Regions from separate parts of the Arthrobacter sp. R4 genome, predicted to be linked through region 2. Evidence: riboswitches for the same ligand, from Rfam matches in the RefSeq annotation. Region 2 holds a riboswitch; each other region holds the start of a gene.
The links. Region 2 has a riboswitch for cyclic di-AMP ahead of ACLKOZ_RS00335 (C40 family peptidase). Riboswitches for the same ligand answer to the same signal wherever they lie in the genome.
Positions count from the first base shown of each region.

Region 1: it holds a riboswitch for cyclic di-AMP, as region 2 does, so the genes downstream of both, ACLKOZ_RS08695 (hypothetical protein) here and ACLKOZ_RS00335 (C40 family peptidase) in region 2, are expected to answer to the same signal.
Region 3: it holds a riboswitch for cyclic di-AMP, as region 2 does, so the genes downstream of both, ACLKOZ_RS06405 (hypothetical protein) here and ACLKOZ_RS00335 (C40 family peptidase) in region 2, are expected to answer to the same signal.
Region 4: it holds a riboswitch for cyclic di-AMP, as region 2 does, so the genes downstream of both, ACLKOZ_RS06430 (LysM peptidoglycan-binding domain-containing protein) here and ACLKOZ_RS00335 (C40 family peptidase) in region 2, are expected to answer to the same signal.

Region 1 covers NZ_JBLWIJ010000013.1:48,642-50,834, forward strand. Annotated here, with positions in the region: gene ACLKOZ_RS08690 (sensor histidine kinase) at 1-864, shown strand, start outside; cyclic di-AMP (ydaO/yuaA leader) riboswitch at 981-1,140, shown strand; gene ACLKOZ_RS08695 (hypothetical protein) at 1,146-1,862, shown strand; gene ACLKOZ_RS08700 (YdeI/OmpD-associated family protein) at 1,994-2,193, shown strand, end outside.
Region 2 covers NZ_JBLWIJ010000001.1:67,791-69,983, reverse strand. Annotated here, with positions in the region: gene ACLKOZ_RS00340 (NlpC/P60 family protein) at 1-428, opposite strand, end outside; gene ACLKOZ_RS00335 (C40 family peptidase) at 561-1,220, opposite strand; cyclic di-AMP (ydaO/yuaA leader) riboswitch at 1,291-1,454, opposite strand; gene ACLKOZ_RS00330 (M23 family metallopeptidase) at 1,603-2,193, opposite strand, start outside.
Region 3 covers NZ_JBLWIJ010000010.1:123,369-125,561, forward strand. Annotated here, with positions in the region: gene ACLKOZ_RS06400 (flotillin family protein) at 1-377, shown strand, start outside; gene ACLKOZ_RS06405 (hypothetical protein) at 504-1,268, opposite strand; cyclic di-AMP (ydaO/yuaA leader) riboswitch at 1,754-1,914, opposite strand.
Region 4 covers NZ_JBLWIJ010000010.1:129,768-131,960, reverse strand. Annotated here, with positions in the region: gene ACLKOZ_RS06435 (lytic transglycosylase domain-containing protein) at 1-696, opposite strand, end outside; cyclic di-AMP (ydaO/yuaA leader) riboswitch at 1,075-1,276, shown strand; gene ACLKOZ_RS06430 (LysM peptidoglycan-binding domain-containing protein) at 1,280-2,137, shown strand.

The DNA of each region.
Region 1 (2,193 bases), on a different contig from region 2:
GTTTCGCGGCTCCCGCTGGACGCCGGCGAGGTGGCACTCGCGGTGCGCGTCCCGCCGTCGAACTCCAACCCCGGAACCGAGGTGGGCAGCGTGGGGCATGCGCTGAACCTCATGCTCGACAACGTGGCCAACGCGCTGCAGGCCCGGCAGCAAAGCGAGACCAAGGTACGGCAATTCGTTGCCGACGCGTCCCACGAACTGCGCACTCCACTCACCGCCATCCGCGGTTACACGGAGCTAATGCGGATGACCGAGAACTTCACTCCGGATGGCCGGAAATCGCTGGCCCGGGTACAGAGCCAGTCCGAGCGCATGACCACGCTGGTGGAAGACCTGCTCCTGCTCGCCAGGCTGGACGAGGGCCAGCCGTTGAAACTCAGCGAGGTGGATCTGACGCAGCTGGTGATCGAAACCGTCAGCGACGAAAAAATCATCGCACCCGGCCACAGCTGGCATCTTGAGCTTCCGGACGAGCCGCTTGCGGTCAATGCCGATGCGTCGCAGCTGCGCCAGGCGTTGGTGAACCTGCTGTCCAACGCCCGCAAACACACCGCTCCGGGCACAACGGTCACCACGGCCGTGATGAGGTCCGACGACGGCAGTGCCGTGGTGACAGTAACGGACGACGGCGCTGGCATCCCGCCGGAATTCGTGGACCACGTTTTTGCCCGGTTTGCCCGCGCAGACGCGGCGCGGACTGGATCTTCACGTTCCTCCGGCGCGGCGGCCTCGGAAGGGTCCAGCGGGCTTGGGCTGTCCATTGTGCAGTCCATTGTGGAGGCCCACGGCGGCAACGTGGAAGTGAACTCCCGGCCGGGTCGGACCCAGTTCACGTTGCGCCTACCGGCGATCAACGGCTCATAGCAAGGCAACGCACCGGCATCGTGATCTCTGTTACCAAAATGTGACTTAAGCGTCGCGCTCCTGTAGCGTCGATGGGGTGCGGTTCCCTTTGAGCCGCATATCCGGATGACGCCAAGCTCTGCCGCTTCCCGGATTCCGCTTGACCAGGCAGAGGCGGGGGACCCAGAGTCCCGGGCACTGAACTGCCCTTGGGGTGAAGCCAGCACGTGATCTTTCCGTGTGGCCGGATGCCCTCATCCGAACCCGACAGCTAACTCCGCAGGTGTGAGAGGCGATCCATCATGTCTGAATTCAAGGTACAAGCGCGCCCAGAGCGCGGTGCACATAAAGACAACGGCCGTGGCAAGACCGCGGCGCAACACACAAAAGCTTCGTCCCTGGGCAAGCGTGCAGCCGTTTTCGGTGCGGCCTGCGCCCTCCTCATCGGGGTCGGCGCAGCAGGCCAGGCTTCCGAATCCAGGACTCCGGTGGCGGTCAGCGGGACCCAGTCCTCGGCGGCAGAGCTAGAGTCCAACTTGAGGCTGGAAAAGGCCGAGATGCGGGCCAACCCGGCCCCTGAACCAGCTCCGGCCGAGATCAGCGTTGCCCCGCAGGCCGCCGAACCGGCACCAGCACCGGCACCCGCACCAGCACCGGCACCCGCACCGGCCCCCGCCCCTGAGCCCGCACCGGCCCCCGTCGTCGCCGTCAACGATCCGGCCGGGGCCCAGGCCTATGCGGCGAGCCAGCTTGGCAGCTATGGCTGGTCAGCCGACCAGATGCAGTGCCTGCAGACGCTGTGGACCAAGGAATCCGATTGGACCACCACGGCCACCAACGCGAGCAGCGGCGCGTACGGCATTGTCCAGTCGCTGCCCGCCGAGAAGATGGCGAGCGCCGGCGCGGACTACCTCACCAACTACCGCACGCAGATCAACTGGGGCCTGAACTACATCCAGGAGCGCTACCAGTCGCCGTGCGGCGCGCTGAATTTCCACTTGTCGAACAACTGGTACTAAGCCCGTAATTGCGGCTTCCGCATCCGAAGCAGCAGGCCCTGAATCCCCCGATTCAGGGCCTGCTGCTTTTGGCGTTGTATGTTCGCGGGGCCGGACTTCCCTGACCTGCGGCACCGGGCCATACTGGGGCCATGAAATTCACCACGACTATCCTGGGCAGCGGCAACAAGGCTGGTATTGAGGTTCCGGAGGAGGTTGTGACTGCCCTGGGCGCAGGCAAGCGCCCGCCGGTAGTGGTAACCATCAACGGCAAGAGCTACCGGAGCAGCATCGCGGTGATGGGCGGGCAGAGCCTGGTTGGGGTGAGCACCGCCAACCGGGAATTCACCGG
Region 2 (2,193 bases):
CTGGCCGCCACAGGTGCCTTCGGAGCTGCAGCCGCTACCTTGACAGTGGTAACAGCCTGGGCGGCGGGTGCGGGAGCCGCAACCTCAACCTCAGGCTCAGGTTCCGGCGCTTCAACCACGGGAGCCGGCGTGGTGGTCACCGCGGGCTTCTCGTAGGAGATGGCAATGGTGGAAGCGGCCGAAATGACTGCCGGAGCGGCAACCTCAACCTCAAGGTTGGAAGCAGAAGCCGATTCGCGCTGAACGTTGGTGTCTGCAGCGTTGGCGGCGATACCACTGGTCAGGACCAGGCCGGAGGCAGCAGCGATAACCGCGGCCTGGCGACCCATGCCACCGGCGTTGTCGCCGAGGGCCTTGGCAATGACAGCCAGCGAGTTGGTCGTGGTGACCTCCGCGCGGTGCCGTGCAGCAATTGCACGTGTAGTCATTATTTCTCTCTTTCGTTTTCCTCAGGACCGCACAGGCAGGCCAAGGGCTTTGGGTGCGCCGGCATCTTGGGGGTACGCCGGCACACCCCGAACGGGGATTTTGCGAAAAGTGTTCTAGCGGGCGCGGTTCTTCTACTTCAGGGTGTAGAAGGATCCGCCGCCCGTGGAGGCCACGGAGTGCAGCAGCGTTCCCTGTGACGGGTTCAGGGCGCTGATCATCATGCCGTTGCCAACGTAGATGCCTACGTGTGCGCCGCCATTCTGCATAACAAGGTCACCGGGAGACGGTGTTGACGTGGGGGTCATTGCCGTCCACGCGTTTACACGGGGAATGCTGATGCCTGCCTGGGCGTACACCCACTGGGTGAAGCCGGAGCAGTCCCACCCGCTGGGCGAGGTGCCGCCCCAGACGTAGGGGTGGCCGATTCCGGTGTAGGCGATTGCGGCCAGGCCGGAGGCGGCCGCGGAAGATACCGCGTCCGTCAGCTTGCTGGCTGCGGGGGCCTTTGCATCTGCTGCCCGTTCCGTGTCAGTGGACTGTGCACGGACCGTTTCGACCTTCGGGGCCGGCGTGGTCTTAACCACGGGGCGTTCGAAGGAGACGGTGGCGGTGGGGGCAGCGGTGACGGCAAGCGCCGTCTGCGAGCCGGACTCGGTGGAGGCGGAAACGCCAGCGGTGGTGTCCGCTGCGTTGGCCGGAAGCCCCATGCTCAGGATCAGACCTGATGCAGCTGCGATGACAGCAGCTTGGCGACCGACGGTCCCGGCATTTGCACTGACAGCCTTGGACACGGGGCCCAACGGGTTGGTGCGAACCGTTTGTGCGCGGTGACGCGCAGAATTATGGCGTGAAGACACGAAGGTAGCCTCTCCCAATGCCTACGAGGTGAGCTGTCGGATTCGGATGGGAGTTCACCCGGCCACGCCGCTTCCACAGGAAGCTTTGCGACTTAACCCCAAGGCCTTCGAACTTCAAAGGCCAAAATTGGTTCCCCCGCCCCTGCCAGACGATGTCATGCGAACGGACCTTGAGCGGTGGCAGAGCTAGGCAATCCACTCAAGAACGTCAACTTCGGAAAAGTTGACGCAAGTTAGACGGTACAGCAGTTCAGAGCGAATGTCACATTCAGGTCACGGCATGTCACGCAAATGTGAGAGTTTTCCATCAGTTGGGCTAGAGCCAGCCGGTGGGGTCAACGACTTCGCCATTGACCTGGACCTCGAAATGGAGGTGGCAGCCTGTGGAGGCGCCGGTGGTGCCGCTGAGCGCCACTACCTCACCTCGGCTGACCGTTTGGCCAACCTTGACGTTGAAGGAAGACAGGTGGTTATACGTCGTTTCAAGGCCGTTGCCGTGGTCCACGACCACGCGGTTACCTCCGCCAAACTGGTGCCATCCCGCAAAGGTCACAGTGCCGCTGGCGGCCGCCAGGACGGACGTGCCGCACTGTGCCACGTAGTCCTGGCCGCGGTGGAAGTCACCGGAGCCGCCAGTGATAGGACTCACGCGATAGCCGAATGGGGAGGCCGTAACCAGGCTCGCCAGCGGAGCACCGAGGCTGCCGGCGGAGGCGGCCCGGGTGATGGACCCCGCCGACTGGGCGCTCAAGAGTTGCTTGAGCTTGCCGTCCGGATCACCCATGGTGACTACGGATGAGCGGCTGAAGTCGATTTTTGCAGCTGCTTCGGCAGAGATTTCAGGCTGTGGAGCTGCGGAAACAGCCGATGTCTGCTGACCGGCGTCCGGCGTGGCCAGGACGGGACT
Region 3 (2,193 bases), on a different contig from region 2:
AGGGTATAGCCGAAGCCGATGTCATTGGCCTGCGTGGTACGGCTGAGGCAGGGGCCATCGAAGCCCAGGCCAAGGCGTACAGCGAGTTCAACGAGGCAGCCATCCTGAATAAACTTCTGGAGGTTCTGCCTTCCATCGCCCGGGAAATCGCTGCGCCGATGAGCGCCATCAGCAATATGACGGTCATCTCCAACGACGGCGCCGGCCAGGTGAGCAAAAATGTTTCCTCGGGTGTCCAGCAGACGGCACAGATGCTCAAGGACACCACCGGGTTCGACGTCATCGAAATGCTTAAGAACTTTGGCAATTCGGCCCCCGCCGCGTCCACCCGAGGCACCGGCAACGGCGCAGTCAAGGAACAGGCCGGACCACAGTGATCACTCCCGGACCGGGGGACGGGTTCGCCGGATAACCCGGCCGGAACCAACAGAACGCCGCGGAACCCCTTGCGGGTCCGCGGCGTTCTGGTGTCTTCGTGGCTACGTCTTCTAAGGGGCCCTGGCTCAGTACCAGTTGTTTGTGGCGCGGAAGTCGAGGGCTTTTGCCGGGGAGCCGTGGCGCTCCTTGATGTAGCTCAATCCTCTATCCACCTGGCTGGGACGCCATTTTACTGACGTGTCCCACAACTGGTTCAGGGCATTCATTTGTTCCGCGCCCCATCCATACGATGCCAGGCGGGCGATGGCATACGAGCGTGTGTCGACTGCTTCTTCTGAGGCGCCCCCTGTAGCCATAGCAGTGGGCGAGGGCGGGAGCGACGAGGCTGTTGGTGTGGGTGAGGTTGCCGGAGCCGGCGCCGTTGGGGGCGCCGCCGGTGCGGGCCCAGCCGACGACGTCGGCGCGGCCGGTGTGGCCGATGACATGACCGGTGGCTCGAGGACCACCGTGGGCGCCGGGGATGGCGGAACCGTGGCGGGCGATGCCGCGGGCATTCCGTCCAGCGTGGGAGCGTCCACTGGCATCGGGAGGTCGGCCACGGCTGGCAAGGCAGAGGCGCCGGGATCCTCACCTGGCTGGGAATCATCGGTGTCCGGGGTGGCCTGTGCCGGTGCGGCGCCCGGCGCGCCCGGGGGAGTGGAGGCGGCTGGCTGTGGTGCCGCCCGTCCGCTGCTGTACGTGGGCAGCGTCCCCTTCGTCGTGTGGGGCGCATCAGTTGCGTCGGGGGCATCTTGGGCGGAGGACTCATTGCCGAAAAAGGGCAGCTCAGTGGCCTGGCTGGCCGTTCCGACCGCAAGCACTACGGCAAGGGCGCCGGTAACGACGGCCATCCGATGACCCATGACACGAAGCGAAGCGGCCCTCCTGAGGACGCCTTGGGCGTCGGACGTGAAAGCGGATGCAATCTGTGGGCTATGTGCTGTAGCCGGCCTGCTCCTTGGGGCCGCAACGGGTGTGGCCTCTGCGGACTTCCCAGCCGCTTCGCGTCGCTCCCGGGACCGTCGCGTCGTCTCCGGCGCGGCCGCGCTTCTCAGAGCTGACGTCGTGGGTGCTACAGCTGCAATTACTTCGGTTGCAGGTGACGCGGCTTGGGCCTTGGGTGACGATTCCGGGGCAGGCGGGACCTCAAAGGCCGGGCCCCTGACTCTTCTTCGGCGCAGTGGGGCAGATGCCGCTCCTGCCGGAGTCGGCGCGGGATGCGGCATTTCTGCCCCGGAACCGGTTGGGGTGGGTGGAGTGGAGATGACCGGCGCAGTTTCTGCGCGGTGTCGCCCGGCCCGAAAAGGGCGCGACTGATCCAGCGAACGGGACATGGTATTTGCCTCTCAACGCCTGCGAAGTTAGCTGTCGGGTTCGGAAGAGGTCAACCGGCCGGCACGTTCAGGCGTGACGGCTTCACCCCAAGGACCGCTGCGAAACGGCCCGAAGACTGTGGGTCCCCCGTCTCTGCCTTACTGTGTTGGGAGCCCGGGATGTGGCAGAGCTCGGCGTCACCCCGGACGCGGCCCGATCCAGATGGGCCACCCGAAAACCGTACAGGAACCACCCCCTTAAGTCACGTTTAGGTAACAGGAATGTCCGGAGTGGTGAGTCTCCTTGCTTGCCGAGCCCATTTCTTCCGCGCGGGAGGATCGAAGAGTAGGCTGGATAGACCGTTAGGCAGTATGCGGCCGCCATTGCAGACTGGGTGTGAGTCCACCCCAGCATCCTGGAGGGATTCCCCGTGGCCGCAGCCAGCGTCAGTCTCCCCATTGC
Region 4 (2,193 bases), on a different contig from region 2:
GGTGCCCTTGAGGGATGCCAGCTGCGCGGTCAGTTCCTGGCTGTGCTCCTGCTGCTCCGCAACCTGCCGTGACATGGCCTGCTGGGCCGCTTGGGCGGCGTCGAGCTTGCTCTTGGCTTCCCCTGACAGCCGTTCGCGTTCAATCCTCGCTGCCCTTTCCTGATCGGCGAGGGCATTGGCGACCCGTTCGGCAGCCGTGGATTTGTTCACCAGTGCCGCGGTCTTGTCGCTGACGATCTGGACGATATTCAGACCCTGGATGCTGTTGGTCTGGACGGCGTCGAGGGCTACGAAGAATCCCATATTGGTGCCGCCGGTCTTGTACGACTGGGCTGCCAGGGCCCCGATTTCCTTTTTGTACTGCCCGAGTTCCGCCGTGGCGCGTTCAGTCTGTGCGGTGAGGACGTCGACCCTTGAGCTGGCAGCCTGGAGCGCTGCGTCCGCCGCGGCGTACTCGGCAGCGGACGTCACGGCAGCGCCGCCCAGCGCCTCAGCCTGCGTCTGCAGCCCACTCAACAGTTCGTTGATCCTGGTGACCTCCGCAGCTTTACCGGCCTCGCTTTGCTTGGCGTTTTGCACGTCCTGCCAGGAGGGGTAACCGCCTGGCGGAGTATCGTCGTCGGCATGCGAAGGCGCCATGGCGAGCGGGGCCGCCAAAACAACCGCCAGCAGGCCCGCAACGGCAGGCAGCCTCATTCTTTGAGCAAACCGGGACATAGTTGGTGAGCTTACCGGGCAAAACTCTTGCCTTGTGGATCCTGGTCCAACATTGTTATCCAGCAGAGATCCCTCCCTCAGCAGCCCCAAGGTAGGCCCGAACTACCACGCATCAGGCCTCAATCTGAGGATCAAAACGCAAGACGGCCTCTTTTGTTACGTGATTTCAATCACGCGGCACCAGCTTTCGCAGCATATACCGCTATCGGGACCTGACCTGCAACGTCATTCCACACAGGGAAGAACCCCACCCGAAGATGAGGTGGCTTTTTGGCCTACATTCCGTTACCGGAATGTGACATTCCAAAAGAGCAGAGGTTATGGTCGAGCGGTGTCCTGGCTCAAGCCGGGGCATTCCCGTCAGTATGCCGAACCCTGCCGCTGAACCGGGACCCCAGTTACTTTCACTGGCAGGGACGGGGGAACCACGTTTCCACGGCTTCGTTCCGAAGCCTTGGGGTTAAGTCGATATTGCTCCGTCCCGTACGGAGCCGTAACCGGCCGGGTGTCTCCGACCCGAACCCGACAGCTCACCCCGCAGGCATGGGAGAGGCGATTACCCGTGTCAAAAAACTCCACTGCCGCACGCCATCGTGCGACTTCTGTCCGCCCCACCGTTCTGGTTGGCCTGTCTTCCTCGGCCAAAGCCCGCGCACTGACGTTCGGCCGGCCCGCACTTGCCGCAGTTGCCGCGTCCGGGCTGCTCTTTAGCGTTGGCACCCCGGCGCAGGCCGGTGTCCACGGCCCGGACTCGTCCGGGACCGTCAATGTGCAGGGCCAGACCAGCGCACCGGCAGCTGCACCGGCCGCCGTTGCACCGGCCGCGGCTGCCGCTCCGGCCGCCGCAGCCACCGTCCACACGGTCGTCTCAGGCGACACCCTGGGCGCAATTTCCGCCGCCTACGGCGTGGCCCTGAACGACGTCCTGGCTGTGAACGGCCTGTCGCTGACCACCATCATCTACCCCGGTGACCAGATCCAGATCCCGGGTGCCGGCTACACTGCTCCGGCTCCGGCTCCGGTGGCGAAGGCGGCCGCAGCGCCCACCGCCCCGGCCAACACCGGCGTCCAGCTGGCTTCCACCGCCGCCCCGGCGGCACAGGCACCGTCCGGCTCGCTCGGCGCTGCCATCCTGGCTTCCGCCTATTCGCAGCTCGGCGTTCAGCAGGACTGCACCGCCATGGTGGAGAAGGCACTGCGCTCGGTGGGCAAGAGCGTGGGAGACCTGGCACCCACGCAATTCTTCGCGTACGGCACCGTGGTGGGCACCCCTGCGGCCGGTGACTTGGTCATCACCGCCGGCCACGTGGGCGTCTACGCCGGCAATGGCCAGGTTGTTAGCGGCGGCGTGGACGGTTACAAGACCGAAGTCCACTCCATCAGCTGGCTGTCGGGAGCGTCCTTCGTCCGCGTAGCGTGAGTCCGGCCGGTTCGACGGCGGCGGGCGGCAACCAGCCGCCTGTCGCCGTCGTCCCC